2 regions of the Virgibacillus sp. genome follow, and region 2 is predicted to be linked to the other one. Evidence: a T-box and tRNA genes for the amino acid it is inferred to sense, from the RefSeq annotation. Region 2 holds a T-box; the other holds one or more tRNA genes.

Region 1 (7,294 bases), on a different contig from region 2:
GAGTCTTCATCAATGATTAATGTAACACCTTGTTCGTCGAGCTCACTTGTTTTCCCAAGTAAAAAACCTGCTATTGCTGAGCTTTTAATTTTATCCGTCACAAAGCCCATTTCACGATGATAATTATGATTAAGGACACGAACAAAATGGTGCACATCTTCATACTTTTCTAGTTCAATTAAACCTAAAATAGTGTGGAGTTGATTCATAAACTTATGGTTTTGCGCACGTAAAGAATCAATGTATTGTTCCGTCCCGCTTAACTCTCGAATTAGATGCTGTAGCTCAGATTGATCATATAAAGTCGCCACCGCTCCATAGATGTTCTTATCAATATAGATGAGTTGCACATTGACGATAAATTCAAAATGGTTAATGACTGTTACTCGGTTAGCGATCGGTTTCTCTGTTTTAAATACATCGTCAAATATTAAGGAAAAAAGCGTATCATAAAGGTATCCATTGGAAATTGCTTTTGTTGCAACTTCTGTTTTATTGAGTAGCTTATTAAAATTAACATTTTGTAATAATACCTTCCGCTTAGGAGAAACAGCAATAATTGCTTCACTAACAGAGTCAATAATAATTTCTTTCTCTTTCATATGAGCAACAATTTGTTTAGGTTCAAGTCCTAATAGCACTTTTTTCAAATATCTTGCTAAGTAAAGCGCACCTATGATACCTACTAATAGACCAACACCGAGGCCGACATATAAATTTTTCCGCGCATTCCATAATTCATCATTAATAGTTTGTTGCACATACCCTACGCAAACAATTCCAATCTGTTCCCCTTCGTCATTCCAAATCGGTGTAAAAAAGCGTGTTCCTTCTCCAAGGATTCCTACATGCCTAGAATAATGCTCTGTACCATTCAATGATCTACTTGCATCGTCAATATTAGAAAATGTGCCACCAATTACACTTTCATCTGGATGTGATTTTCGAGTAAGGTCATTATCTAAAACAACAACAAAGCTGACGCCAGTTGCATTCATCACTTCATTTGCATAGTTTTGAATAGCAGCGTCTGACGGAGAACCTTCCACTTTGTCTATCACATGCGTATCTTTAGCGACCATTCTAGCAACATTTTTAATTTTATTTTGCACTGCTCGATGTTCTCTCTCCAATACATAGTCATCTAAAAGAATGGCAGAAGCAATAAGCGAGGCTATGACAGAGATTAAAACGAGCAAGGTAGTCATTTTCTTCAATGAAAGTTTTGCCAGCCATTTATCTTTAATGTTGTCCAGATCCCTTCTGTTTTTTCTGTTCTTTATTGTAGCAGGATTGCATCCTCACTTCCAATAGTATGTGAGAAAATGAGCCTGAAAAGTACTTAAGAATTTTTTGCACAAATTAAGTATTAGTACAAATGTGGTTCGTTAAGAGTTGGTGACATGAACAATAATGAGAGAGTTGGTAACATTTGTTAGTCTCTGTAAGGAGATTAGTAAACAAGTGCTCCATATAAAAAGGGAAGGGAATATGCTTTTCATCTAGTTCATGCACCTGATCATAAGTGGTTAAATCATAAAGATAGTTGAGACTAAGGAGTGTGTTATACAGATTATTGGACTTGGTTGAAGATCAGATCCCATTGCTTGTTGTTTAATTGATGCAAAACTTAATCTAAAAGAAGATACTATGGTGTGATATGTATAAAAATGTTGGTTTTAACTACGTAGCGATATTCGTTCATAGAAATGGTGATACAGAAACTGCGTATATTGTCATGACCAAAGAAATATGGAGAAATTGACAAGTATTATATCGATTACGATTTCCTACGAATACTTGCAATATCACACGTTCTTATGTATAATAATTATTGTCGCTTTTAATTGATTCTATGATTCCGTAGCTCAGCTGGGAGAGCGCCACCTTGACAGGGTGGAGGTCGTTGGTTCGAGCCCAATCGGAATCATACCTCAGAACGCTTGGTACGAAGGTATCGAGCGTTTTTGGTATGCTATAGTTTATCTTTTTTCCATAGAATTAAATATTAATCTGCCTTGATCTTATCACTTTGTAAGTTTTAACTAAATGGCATGATTAGGTTAAACAAACATCGGGAAAGAGATTTTCAAATATGAAATCATGGAGGTAAGTGATGGAGAAATCAATAAAATTAACTAATACCTTACTGTCGTGTATGGGAGAGCATGAAATTACATCCATAACGGAGGAAAAACAGAATTCTGAATATAAAGGGTGTAGTTTTAGTGTGTTTGAACATACATATCGGAGTCGTTTGGCTAAATTAACCCCAAAGAAAAAGGGGTATTTTGTAGCGTTTTGGGAAAAAGATATAAATAATCACAATCAAGCTTATTCTTATGATGAAAGTCCTAACAAGATCGTTATTTCGGTAATAGATAATGAACGGAAGGGTCAATTCATTTTTCCGAAATTAGTATTACTTCAAAAAGGCGTGTTGCGTAGTGAAACGTCCAAAGGAAAAATGGCAATGCGAGTTTATCCTTCTTGGGAGCAGGAGCTAAATAGCTCTGCGGAAAAATCTCAAAAATGGCAAATGAAATATTTTATTGATGTTTCAAAAGCAGTGGATATTGCAAGACTAACAGATTTGTATTTCTCTTAAAATGTTAGTAAATTAAACTGCTCCGTCACGTATTGTATTTTAAAAAAATTTAGCGGAATGACCGCGACAAGCAACGTAAACAAATATAAAACACTACCACTTAGACATAAATAGCAATCAGAGGGGATAGAATATGTATTCCCTCTGATTGAATTGCTCGTTATTCCTCGTCTTCTTTAACCATGTAAGCTCTTTTGAATAGCTCCATTTGACTATCTATTTTCGGGGCTTCGTCTGCCTTTTCTACATAATGATATATGCCATTTTGATCTTGCATGCGAGCTTTTACATTGTCATTACTTATAATTTGCAATATTTCGTATAATCTTTGTTTTATGTTGCCATCAATAATTGGAAAAAGTAGCTCCACACGTTTCTCCATATTTCTCGTCATCAAATCGGCAGAAGAAAGATACATTTTGCTATTTTGATGATGACGAAAATAATATATGCGAGTATGTTCCAGGAAACGACCTACAATACTAATGACGCGTATATTTTCGCTGACACCTGGTATTTGTGGGCGTAAGCAACAAATACCACGAACGATTAGATCAATGTTAACTCCAGCACAGGAAGCTTCATACATTTTCATAATCAAATCTTTATCCGTTAAAGAATTCATTTTAAAAATAATATATCCATCCCCGTATTTCTTATGGTTCTCCATTTCTATATCTATATCGGACAAAAAATCTGTTTTCATATCAAATGGGGCCATGGATAATTGATGAAACAATGGTTTTTCTGCATAGCCACTTAAGTAATTGAAGAAGTTAGTTGCATCAATACCAAATTCGCGCTTGGACGTAATAATCCCCATATCTGTATAAATTTTAGCGGTTTGATCATTATAATTTCCTGTGCCCAAATGAACAAATTGTTCAATTTGATTATTTCTTCTTCTCACCACGAGTGTAATTTTACTATGTGTTTTTAAATAAGTCATACCGTAAATAACATGACATCCGGCTTTTTCCAATTCCTTTGCCCACTGGACATTATTTTCTTCATCAAAGCGCGCTTTTAATTCAACGAGCACGGTAACTTGCTTTCCTTGTTCTGCAGCTCTTTTTAAACCTTCTATAACAGGAGAATCTCCGCTTACTCTATACAATGTTTGTTTAATTGCTAATACGTCAGGGTCATCAGCTGCATCGGATACAAAATCAACGATTGGTTCGAAGGATTCATAAGGATGGTGAAAAAATAAATCCCGTTCTTTTGCTAGCTCAAACAAATCTTCAGAATCTCCCATATCCTGCGGTGGTTGGGGGATTAATGTTTCATACACTAAATGCTCATGCGTAGGTTCAAGGGACTTGTGAAAACTGAATAAAAAGGTCAAATCGATGGGACCATCCATTTCGTACACATCTTTATAATGAATCTCCAATACGGACAACAGAAAATTTAACATGTTAGGGTCATATTGTTTTCGTTTCACTTCTAGTCGAACAGCGGCTCCCCATTTTCGCTTTTTCAATTCTTTTTCAATTTCTTTTAATAAATCTCGAGCTCCTTCTTCATGAATTGTCATATCAGCGTTCCGGGTAATTCGAAATTCTGTTACAGAGATAACTTTATAACCGGCAAATAATTTGTAAATGAAATGGCTAATAATGTCTTCAAGCATAATAAAATAGGTGATGTTAGAATCTGGAATATCTACCTTAATAAAACGTTTTAATACGGAAGGCACTTGAACAATAGCAGTTTTAACAACTTCTTCAAGTTCCACAATATCATTTTTAGCACGTTCATCTTCTAATAATACGGCAAGATTAATGCTTTTATTTGCCAACATAGGGAATGGGCGATAGGCATCCACTGCCATAGGGGTTAACACAGGGAAGACTTGATCATCAAAGTATCGTTCCATGTTTAACTTCATTTGTTGATCGAGGTCATCCATGGTTAGGAATGTAATGTTTTCATCCGCTAACATTGGCAATAGCACATGCTTGAAAGTAGAGGATTGCATGTCAACTAGCTGGTGGTTTTTCTTGGAAATAGCTGCCAGCTGTTCTTTTGGTGTTAAGCCTGCTTTATTTTCAGGTTTGTTAAATCCAGCTTCTACTTGATCTTTTAGTCCTGCAACACGAACCATAAAAAACTCATCTAAATTGGAACTGAATATAGCTAAAAATTTACATCGTTCTAGCAAGGGGTTTCGCTGATCCAACGCTTCTTGTAACACACGTTCATTAAATGCTAGCCAACTAAGTTCGCGGTTGTTATAATATTTAGGATCTCCTAGGCGTTTTCTGTTTTCGCTCAATTGCAATCTCTCCTTACCCCTATACGATTTCTTCATTTTCCATGCTACATTATAAGTATTAAGGACTTGTAAATTTATATTCAAGTTTCTTTAAAGATTTTCGTTTTGCGACGTACGATATTGGAAAAGTTTCAAATAATAGACGTTGTTTTTGGAGCAACAGATGTTAATATCTGTATGAATGTGGGTGAAGTTTTTTGTTGTATTATAGGGTAAGCATAGTTATTAGGGTATAGATTAAGTATAATGATGCGTTCTATCGTCATAAAGACTTGGCGACAAGCCGAGTTTTTCTAAAGTGTAATTAAAACAATCGTGGGAGTATTTCTCCCACGATTGTTTTAACTTGTAAACGATACCTGTCTTCCAATTCATTTATTATTGCTGATAGCAAAAGCAAACGTTAATGTTTCTGTGAAGTGCTTTTTCTAAGTGTTTTTTTTGCTTTTCAACTTGATAGGCTTCTGGCATCCAATCTCTGTCACAGTAAACATGAATAGTAATCACTTCTTCATCAACAAGCATATCCATGTCTTTTACAATATTTCTCTTCGTCGAGTCAAAGCAGTACGCCAGTTTTAGTAGAGCACCTATGGTCTGCAATTTTTTCTTTTCTTCCTTTACAAACCATTCTTTAAACGGTTTCAAATATTGTTTGAATTTATGCTTACTTTTAAAAGAAGCGACAAGTGCAATCTTTAATCGTTCTGTATGCATAAGTCCATCTATGGTTCGATTCGCTAGAAGATAAAAGGTGTGCTGGGAAGAAGACTCTGAATCAATGTACTTGCCAAGGTTGAATACATAGGCACCACGCTTTAATAATTCATAATCGATTTTTCCTACATAACCAAGCCCACTATTGCGTAAGGCGTCAAAAATTTTTGTTGCAATGGTAATAACTTGGTGAACTTGCTTATAATTTATATTAAAATCAACAATTAATTCATTAAAACTCTCTTCACGTACATTTGGAAATTTGGTGATACCGAAATCATGCATAATTTGCTCATAAAATATTCCATCACGTAACCCTTTTCTACTTAGCATGAAACTTGTAGCCCCTGTATGCTCGTATAAAGTATGGAATACTTCAATGGCAGGCAAAATAATGTCTGCTCTGTCTTTACTTAACCCTTCTACTTTTTGTAATTCTTTGAAAGGGAACTTACGTAGGTGATTTTTAACATAGCCCATGTTATTTTCTTGAATCCGATACTGATGTACGCCAGCTAATGGATATTTTTTTAATGCTTGGTCAATTTGAATCATATTCCGGGCACTACCGCCAATACCGATTAAATGGACCTGCTTATTGTATAACCATGGAATGGAAGTGAATTGCTGTTGTAGATAGGTTTTAATCTGTTCCATTTCTCTTTCTGTTGGTACGTCGTGTTCTACAAACATTTGCTTCAGAGTCAAAGCACCAAAAGGCATACTTTTAAAGTAAACTAATTGTCTATCTTTAAAATAAGTAAGTTCTGTACTCCCGCCACCAATATCTATGGTTATACCTTCAGAAACGGTCGTTGAATTGACAACGGCTAAATATCCGTAATAAGCTTCTTCTTCTTCTGAGAGAATTCTTGTATCGTAACCGCTTTCTTGTGCAATTTTTTGTATGATTTCTGCTTTATTTTCAGCTTGCCTAATTGTTGCTGTAGCGACGCATATTATTCCATTTAATTCATATGTATCCGTTACTTCTTTAAAGCTACGTACAATGTTAGCTAGTATTCCCATTCCTTCTTGGTTAAGATAATGATTTTCTTCTAAGTGATTTTTAAGTCTAGCGACTGCCTTTACATTTTCAATTTCCTGAAAGCGACCGCTCTTTTCTTTAAGATAGATTACGAGACGAATGGTATTCGAACCAATATCAATAATTGCATACTTTTCTTCATTCAATGGGAACACACCTTTTGTCGTTAATGGTTTATTTCGTTCATTATAGCACAAGCTTTCCCATTTTGGATTTACATGAAACATAATTTCTAAATACAGCATCTTTTGTTATGAAACAAGATGCTGTATTGCCACTACCTAGTCTTGATTTGTCAACTGTTGTAGGTAATTAATAACCTATTCTTCGCATATAATCTCTTAAAACGGTGTTAGAGCGCCTAAATAATTGCTTTTCTTGTTCTGATAAGTTTAGCTCAACGATGTCTTGGATACCATTTCGGCTAATTTTTCCAGGCACGCCAGTAGCGATGTTTGTTTCTTCGTATTCACCGTCTAATATGCAAGAAGCGGGTAAAATTTGTTGGCTATCATTTATAATTGGGTTGCAAAGTACGCTAACGCATTGCCAATTCCATAATATGTTGTCCCTTTTCGTTTTAAGATTTCAAAACCAACGCGTTTCACTTTTTCTACTGTATCATCTAAATCAAGTTTGG
Region 2 (9,126 bases):
GCCTGAGGTGCTTTATTAATAAACCCTTCGTTTGCGAGTTTTTTCTGCACACGCTCTACTTCTTTTGTCCATTTAGCTAGATCTTTTTCTAAGCGAGCAATTTCTTTGTCAAAATCAATTAGCCCTTCTAATGGTAAAAATAGTTCTGCTCCTGTCACTACTGCTGACAATGCTTTTTCAGGGACATCGATCTTTTCCATAATGGCTAATTCACTTGTGTTACAAAAACGTTCTAAATAGTGACGCTCTTCTTCTAATTCCTTCACAATAGATTCATTCTCCGCTTGGATGAGTAGTTTAACTTGTTTTGACATTGGTGTATCTACTTCTGCACGAATATTACGGACAGCTTTGATAATCGCCACTAGTCGCTTCATTTCATTTGCTGCCTGTTCATCATGGAATTCATCTCTTGGCTCTGGCCAAGTGGCAACTGTGATAGATTCTCCTTGATGTGGTAACTGTTGCCAAATTTCTTCTGTAATAAACGGCATGAATGGATGCAACATACGCATCGTTTGATCTAAAACATAAACGAGCACAGAACGTGTTGTTTGTTTTTGAGTTTTGTCATCTCCATATAATGGTATTTTTGCCATTTCAATATACCAATCACATAGTTCATCCCAAATAAAGTTATATAATTGACGGCCAGCTTCGCCAAATTCATATTTATTGTTATTTCTAGTTACATGCTCAATTGTTTCATTTAAACGGGTTAATATCCACTTATCTGCCAAAGACTTTTCGCCTGTTAAATCAATATCTTCATACGAAAAATCCGCTAAATTCATTAAAGAAAAACGAGAAGCATTCCACACCTTATTCGCAAAGTTCCATGTTGCTTCTACCTTTTCCCAATGAAAGCGTAAATCTTGACCAGGGGTAGAACCAGTCAATAGAAAATAACGTAATGAATCAGCACCATATTTATCAATGACATCCATTGGATCGACACCGTTGCCTAACGATTTACTCATTTTTCTTCCTTCTGCATCTCGAATCAATCCGTGGATCAAAACATCATCAAACGGCTTTTGATTCGTAAAATGCTTCGATTGAAAAATCATTCTTGAAACCCAGAAGAAAATAATATCATAACCTGTTACGAGAACTCCAGTTGGAAAATACCGCTTGTAATCTTCTGCTCCTACATCCGGCCATCCCATGGTAGAAAATGGCCATAAAGCAGATGAAAACCAAGTGTCTAATACATCTTCATCTTGCTCCCAATTTTCTATATCGTCGGGAGCTTCCTTGCCGACATAAATTTCTTTTGTTTCTTTATGATGCCAAGCTGGTATGCGGTGCCCCCACCATAGTTGGCGAGAAATACACCAATCACGAATATTTTCCATCCAATTTAAATAGGTTCTTTCAAAACGCTGTGGAACAAAATTAACTTTGTCACTTCCTGCTTGTAGCTCGATTGCAGCATCTGCTAGTGGTTTCATTTTTACAAACCATTGCGTAGATAAGTATGGCTCCACGACAGCGCCACTTCGTTCAGAGTGACCAACTTGGTGCAGATGGTCTTCAATCTTAAATAGTACACCTTGTTCTTTCAAATCGTGAACAATTTGTTTTCTGCACACAAATCGGTCCATTCCTTCATAAATACCAGCATTTTCATTCATCGTTCCATCTTCATGCATAACTAATACTCGTTCTAAATCATGTCTATTCCCAACTTCGAAATCGTTTGGATCATGAGCGGGCGTAATTTTCACTGCACCAGAACCAAATTCCATATCTACATACTCATCTGCAACAATTGGTATTTCACGACCGACGATTGGCAAAATAGCTTTTTTGCCAATTAAATGGCTATATCGTTCATCATCAGGGTGAACAGCAATCGCAGTATCACCTAACATCGTCTCTGGGCGTGTGGTAGCAATTTCGATTTTCTCATCGCTATCTTTTAACGGGTAGAGCATATGATAAAATTTGCCCTGCACTTCTTCATAAATCACTTCGATATCGGATAAAGCCGTTTTTGTATCTGGATCCCAATTTATAATATATTCTCCGCGATAAATTAAACCTTGCTCGTATAATTTTACAAATACTTCTCTAACTGCATCTGACAAACCTTCATCAAGCGTGAACCGTTCACGTGAATAGTCTAAACTAAGCCCTAACTTTTCCCATTGTGAACGAATAAACGCAGCGTACTCTTCCTTCCATTCCCAGGCTTTTTCGAGAAATTTTTCTCTACCTAGCTCATAACGATTCGTACCTTGTTCTTTTAGCTTTCCTTCCACTTTTGCTTGTGTAGCAATCCCAGCATGATCCATACCAGGGAGCCATAATACATCATATCCTTGCATACGTTTCATTCTAGAAATGGTATCTTGCATTGTCGTATCCCAAGCGTGCCCTAAATGCAACCGTCCTGTAACATTTGGTGGGGGAATAACAATAGAATAGGGTTCTTTCTCCGTATCGTTCTTTGCTTTAAAATAGTTTCCTTCTAGCCAAAATTGATAGCGACCTTTTTCTACTTCCTGCGGGTTGTATTTAGCAGAAAGTGAAGGTTTTGATTCTTGTTCGTGCATGACATGCTCCTCCTGACAATATCTTTTTTAGAAAGCTGTAGTTTCTCTTATACGTTTTTGACACTTACCAAAGTGTAAAAAAAACCCTTTTGTCCTATAAAAGGACGAAAAGGGCTTGCTTTCCGTGGTACCACCTTTATTTGTATACTTCTAGTGTAATAAAGAAACAAAGTATACACACTTCATTTGTTGATAACGGTACATAGACCGGCTTCCTTCTACTTAAAAGAAGACATCATCGTAGCCTTATTTTTCAAAGGAGCTGTTCCTGGGCGACATTCCAGCATAATCTTTCAAGGAAACTTTCAGCCAATGATTTCCATCTCTACATGATAATTATCCTGTACTCTTCCCATTCTTTACATTTTCATTGTTTACATGCATATTATTAGAATAGCTTTATTTTATATATAATTCCTCTTTACGTCAACTGTTTATTCACTAAAATGAAATAGGGCGTTCTTTTCCCAGCTCTGGAATGTTTACGACAAAAAGCAGCTTAAAGAATGTAACTCTTCACTGTTATTGTAAGTGTTTGTGGACGTTTATCTAATTGCTAGTGCTATCATCTATTCTTAAATAAATAACCCGTTACATAGTAAGGTTTGCACCAAAAAGATCAATTTATACATATAGTATAGTAACAATACAAATTTCTGATGTAAAGGAGAGAGTCTCATTGGCAAGATATTACCGTTACCGGCTACCACCATGGGCTAGAAATTGTATTATCGTAATCGAAAGATGTACACTGCCTATATTAATTTTTCAATTGATTCGTACTTTATTTTTCCCAACCACCTTTGATGTATTTCTTCTGGGTATTATCGTTGGCATTTTTATAGCTTTTTATTTGGAATGGATTTAATCTGTTTCATCCAAATCATCTAGGTCGTCCAGATCATCCAGATCGATCGTATCATACGTTTTTTCCACATGTGCAGAAAGTTGCAACCCAAACAGTATACGGCGAAATGTATGCTGTAAATGAATTATTTGTTTCAGCATGGATGTGTTTGCTTGTTTATGATTTTTGACACAACTTAGATAAGCTTGTGAATCTAATAATTGAATGACTAACAAATATAGTTCTTTCTTGGTCAGTTCGTTCTCATTCATATACTTGTCAAATCCGCGCAGCAGCATATTAGTCGGAGTATCATAATGCTTTGTTTCTTCTTGAAAAAAAGCAACTAAATCAAAAACGGGATAGTCAAACCCTGCATTCTCCCAATTTATAAAATAGAGCTGACCTTGATCAACTAAAGTATGTGAAGTTTTGATGTTCTTATGACACAAACTATAATACCAAGTCTCTTCCTGTTCATCCAACAGTTGATCAATTCTTCGTATCGTTTCATTCAGACTATAATTAACATCTTTAAATTGCGTGCACACAAGTAATTCAAATGGGGACATAAAGCGATGTTGTTCGTACTCCTCTACAAATGTAAGTAATTGTTGCTGTAAGGTCAAACAATGCTGTTTATACTGTTGAAAAGCTTGCTTAAACTGCTGGATTTCAACCAAATGTCGCCGTTTTGTTTTCATATGAATCAATCCAAAGCTTTGAAAGATTTTATCAATCGTGGATTGATCTAATTCTGTTTCTCGGCTTTCTTTCCAAGGTGTCACATAATAAATAAGCTCTCCTTTTTTTTCATATAACTTTCCTTGCTTCGTTAAATAAACTGGTAAAATAGGAAAAAGATATTCTTCATAAGCCAATTTATAAACTTGTTCCCACATAACGATCGTTTCTTCCGTTAGCCGGCTATGTTTTAACGCATATTGCTGGTTGTAGTCTTGCACCATGTAGAGCCGTTCCGTTTGTTTTTCTATGTAAAAAGGTCGAATAGAATAAGCATGCAAAACTTCTTGTAAGGTATCCATTTTCTTCACCACCCTAGTTTCAAAGCGAACAAAAATTAGGCTCATGCCTTTACACTCTTATCAATTAGTGGGGTTTTCTTTCGTACCCCGCTGGTTGTTCAGCAGCACAAGGAATACGATTTAAAGGGCTTTTACGAAAAAGGAGAGTAAGGCGGTGTATCTCCCACTTAGACTTGTTCCGCTCACATCTTCCAATCTTGAAGTAGGAGTCTTACAGCACCTTTATCCGCGATAAGTCATAGAGTTCGATTATATTTAGCCTTAGAAAAACTTGGCTTATCGCCAAATCTTATGGCAAAAGCCTTTGTTTTTCTTATATTATAAACCAAAAAATCTCATACTTTTCTATAGCGTAAAAAAACTTCTATACCTTTGGTTAATGAAAAATGAGGTGCCAATACTAGCTTTTAAGGAAGCTACAGGCACCCTTACCTCTATAACGAAAAGAGCATCATTTGTTTTTCTTTTGTGGAATGTACAGTAATTGACCTTGCGTAACTTCATAATCATCATCCAATTGATTTTGTTTAATTAATTGTAGTGCAGAAACTTGATACCTTTCCGCAATGGAATCGATCGAATCTTCTTCCTGTACGAAACATAACCTCATGCTAGTATAACTATTTTCAGCTTTATTACTAAAAATATCTGCTAAGTAGGTGACATCCTGGATCTCATCATTGATGTGTCGATCACCACTCGTCTGATTAATTTCCGGCGAGACGGATAACGCTTCTTGATCATTCTCATCATTATTTTGCTTCATCTTCATCTCATTAAAATTGTTAGGTTCTTCCGTAACTTCAGCTTCTGCAGCTTTTCTCCCTTGGTCATCGCCGTTTAAATTATTTTGCTCTTCATTCGTTTCGACTTCTCTTTCTTGTTCATAATCTGTTACATTGCTTTTTTCTTCAGTGACTCGTTCTTCACTTTCTTGAATTGTTTCATGAGTAGAGTCATAAACTACTTGTTCATATTGTTCTGTCCCCTCATCTTCACCCGATTCTTCTTCATGAACATCACTAGTATCCTCTTGTTTAGAATCAAAAAATTCCTTTAGCGTTTTCGTCTCTTTATACTTCCATCTCCCTACTTCATCAGTTTGCTCACCTTCCTTATCTAGATGTTCTGTTATTTTCTCTGGATTTTCATCAGATAGTATTGTTTCTTCTTGCTCTATTTCCTTAAATTTGCTTTTTTCATCTGACCTATCTTGCTCTGGTACCGTTAGAAATGGTAAAGATGGGTTCATCTCCTCATTTTCTGTTTTATAATCTTGCTCTGATTGTTTCATTTCAAACTGAAAATGATCAGCTTCTTGATCTCCTCGATTAGACTTATCTTCTTCGGGAGGTAGATAGTTAAACTGTTCTTGCGACTCTTTTTCTCGTGCATCAGTTATTTCTTCTTGTTGAATGCCATGAATTTCAATTGTTGAATAAAGTCGGAATAGGGTTGGATTGGGGATTTCATAATCAAATGTCTGAATATACACGCTTATATCGTTTAAGTTTGCAATGCGGTTTGCAGGTACAGAAATTTCTACTGGGAAGTGATGAGAAAATATAGATACCCCTTCTTCATCTTGCTCCACGACTTCAACATAGCGTTTAGAGCCCATCACATCTTCTTCTAAATTATCTTGAAAAACGGTGTGTCTGCTTTTTTCATACTCTCCTTTTAATTCAATAACTCCTCTGATTGAAATATAGTCGTGAAATGAATGAATAGAGATGTCTGGCTCCAATGAAACCCCTCTCATTTCATTTACTTCCTGTCCTTTTTCAAAATAGAGTGTTTCATTCAATTCAAACTGAAATACGGACGCTTCATTTGTCACGGCTCTCCTCCTCTCCACCATATAGTTCATATATGATGATATGCCTTATATTCAACTATATGAATATTTTCATTAGGATATTACAAACGGTAAAGTTGATTTCCATGAAGTTAAAAACAGCTTCTTTATTACGACTTTACTAAAAATGAACCTTTTTGCTTAAGCTAGCGAAGGAAATCCGGAGACTAAGATGGGAAAGCGTAGCGGAAGACCCTGCAAGAATAAGAGAACCGCTTTTTTTCGAGGAGGCTGGCTTTTGGGCCAATGGAAAGTTTTGCAGCGGTCACTATCTACATGACGCTTGTGCGTTTCCAAAATAAACGTTGTATGAAAAATCGTTTAAAGTGTACATAAATAAAGTGCTGGAAATTTGAGGTTATAACTATGTAGAAAAACTTGACTTCCGTAGTAGTTGCATGAGACTTTAAGAATAGCTAGGATCGTTTCAATTTGTGAGTTTTTTCATTTATTGCAAAAAAAGACCTCACTAGTGGCATGTATATCAAAAATTACATGCTATTAGTACTAATACTACTAGTAGAGGTCTTTAAATTATGTTCTATTCTCTGGCATAGGTTAATCGAAATAAATACACACCATAAAAAAGGCGTAACTTAGTAATAAGCTTCGTTACTCTATAGAAGCAAAAGCTGTGTCAATTGCTTTTATCGTATGTTCAATATCTTCGTCTGTATGCGCAGTTGATAAAAACAGGCCTTCAAATTGTGAAGGTGGAAGGAACACACCATTTTCAATCATAGAGCGATAATATTGAGAAAAATAGTCAAGATTAGCAGATTGAGCAGTTTCAAAATTAATTACTTTTTCATTAGTAAAAAAGACGCCAACCATTGAACCTGCTCGATTAATATGCAATGGTATATGATGCTTATTGGAAGCCTCTGTAAACCCTTCTACCAATCGGTCCACTTTTTTATTTATCGCTTCATAAGATGATTCATCTAACGCTTTTAATGTCTCAAGCCCCGCGGTCATCGCTAGCGGGTTACCAGATAATGTACCAGCTTGATAGATGGATCCAGTTGGAGCAACTTTCTCAATAATCTCCCGTTTACCTCCATATGCACCAACTGGTAATCCGCCACCGATTACTTTCCCGAGACATGTCATATCGGGTGTCACTCCAAAATGACCTTGCGCACATTGGTAACCTACCCGAAAGCCAGTCATTACTTCATCAAAAATAAGCACGGTGCCGTTTTGTTCCGTAATTTCTCTTAATCCTTGTAAAAAACCTTCTATTGGTGGAACCACTCCCATATTGCCGCTAACAGGTTCAACAATAACTGCAGCAATATCATCACCATATGTCTCAAAAGCATAACGTACACTTTCTAAGTCATTATATGGAACCGTGATGGTATTTTGAGCAATCGTTTTAGGAACACCTGGACTATCAGGAAGTCCAAGTGTAGCCACACCTGACCCTGCTTTAATTAACAGTGAATCACCATGACCATGGTAGTTCCCTTCAAATTTTAGTATTTTATCTCTTCCTGTGTAGCCTCTTGCTACACGCAAAGCGCTCATTGTTGCTTCCGTACCTGAATTAACCATCCTAACCATTTCTATGGATGGAACGCGGTCAATAACTAGCTGTGCAAGCTCATTTTCTAATAATGTCGGCGCTCCAAAGCTGGTACCTTTTTCCGCTGTTTCCTTTAATTTTGTTACGACCCGTTCATCAGCATGTCCTAAAATGAGTGGACCCCAGCTTAAAACGTAATCAATGTATTCATGACCATCAATATCTCTTATTTTGGCTCCCTTACCAGATTCCATAAAAATTGGTGACATACCTACTGATTTAAATGCACGAACAGGTGAATTAACACCACCAGGCATTAAATCAACTGCTTCTTCATAAGCAGCTTTGGATTTATCAAAATTCATAACCAGACATCCTCCTATCTATTTTTTTCTACTAACCATTTTGCAACATCTTTTGCAAAATAAGTTATAATTAGATCTGCTCCAGCTCGTTTCATAGATAATAGTTTTTCCATAACCAGCGCCTGTTCATCAATCCAGCCATTTTGCGCTGCAGCTTTCACCATCGCATATTCGCCGCTTACATTATAGGCAACAATCGGCAAATCAAAGTTATTCTTCATTTCTCTCACAATATCTAAGTAGCTTAAAGCTGGTTTTACAATTAAAAAATCAGCACCTTCATGAACATCTGATTTCGCCTCACGAAGTGCTTCTAATCGATTCGCGGGGTCCATTTGGTATGTTTTTCGATCTCCAAATTGTGGTGTACTATCTGCTGCATCTCGGAATGGACCATAAAAAGAAGAAGCATATTTAACCGCGTAAGACATAATAGGAATTTGTGTAAAACCAGCTTGATCTAAAGCTTGACGAATAACTGCTACAAACCCATCCATCATGTTTGACGGTGCAATAATGTCAGCCCCTGCCTTTGCTTGGGAGACTGCTGTTTTAGCAAGTAACTCTAATGACGCATCATTATCTACATCATGGTCATGAATGACTCCACAATGTCCATGAGACGTATATTCACACAAACAAGTATCTGCAATTACGAGCATTGATGGTACTTTTGTTTTAATTTTTCGTGTAGCTTGTTGGACAATCCCTTCATCAATAAAAGCGCCCGTCCCTTGTTCATCTTTTTCATTTGGCACCCCAAACAAAATAACAGCTTGAATACCAAGTTCTTCTAGTTCATCTATTTCTTCCGTAAGTAAATCCAACGATAACTGGTATACTCCTGGCATAGAAGGAACCTGTTTTCTCACCTTTTCTCCTTCAACAATAAACATGGGATAGACAAGATCGGTTTTA

Evidence for each region. The T-box of region 2 lies ahead of HLX49_RS08690 (valine--tRNA ligase). A T-box ahead of a tRNA ligase gene usually reads a tRNA of that ligase, here a tRNA-Val.
Region 1: it encodes a tRNA-Val, which carries the amino acid that the T-box ahead of HLX49_RS08690 (valine--tRNA ligase) is inferred to sense. The anticodon was not compared.

What each region holds. Positions count from the first base shown of each region.
Region 1 covers NZ_JABXHF010000042.1:554-7,847, reverse strand. Annotated here, with positions in the region: gene HLX49_RS10170 (ATP-binding protein) at 1-1,208, opposite strand, end outside; tRNA gene HLX49_RS10165 (tRNA-Val) at 1,858-1,930, shown strand; gene HLX49_RS10160 (MepB family protein) at 2,117-2,608, shown strand; gene HLX49_RS10155 (RNA degradosome polyphosphate kinase) at 2,769-4,925, opposite strand; gene HLX49_RS10150 (Ppx/GppA family phosphatase) at 5,268-6,881, opposite strand; partial or broken gene HLX49_RS10145 (lactate/malate family dehydrogenase) at 6,967-7,294, opposite strand, start outside.
Region 2 covers NZ_JABXHF010000032.1:26,712-35,837, reverse strand. Annotated here, with positions in the region: gene HLX49_RS08690 (valine--tRNA ligase) at 1-2,561, opposite strand, end outside; T-box leader at 2,659-2,930, opposite strand; gene HLX49_RS08685 (hypothetical protein) at 3,241-3,429, shown strand; gene HLX49_RS08680 (phosphotransferase) at 3,426-4,454, opposite strand; gene HLX49_RS08675 (LysM peptidoglycan-binding domain-containing protein) at 4,906-6,294, opposite strand; gene hemL (glutamate-1-semialdehyde 2,1-aminomutase) at 6,925-8,208, opposite strand; gene hemB (porphobilinogen synthase) at 8,223-9,126, opposite strand, start outside.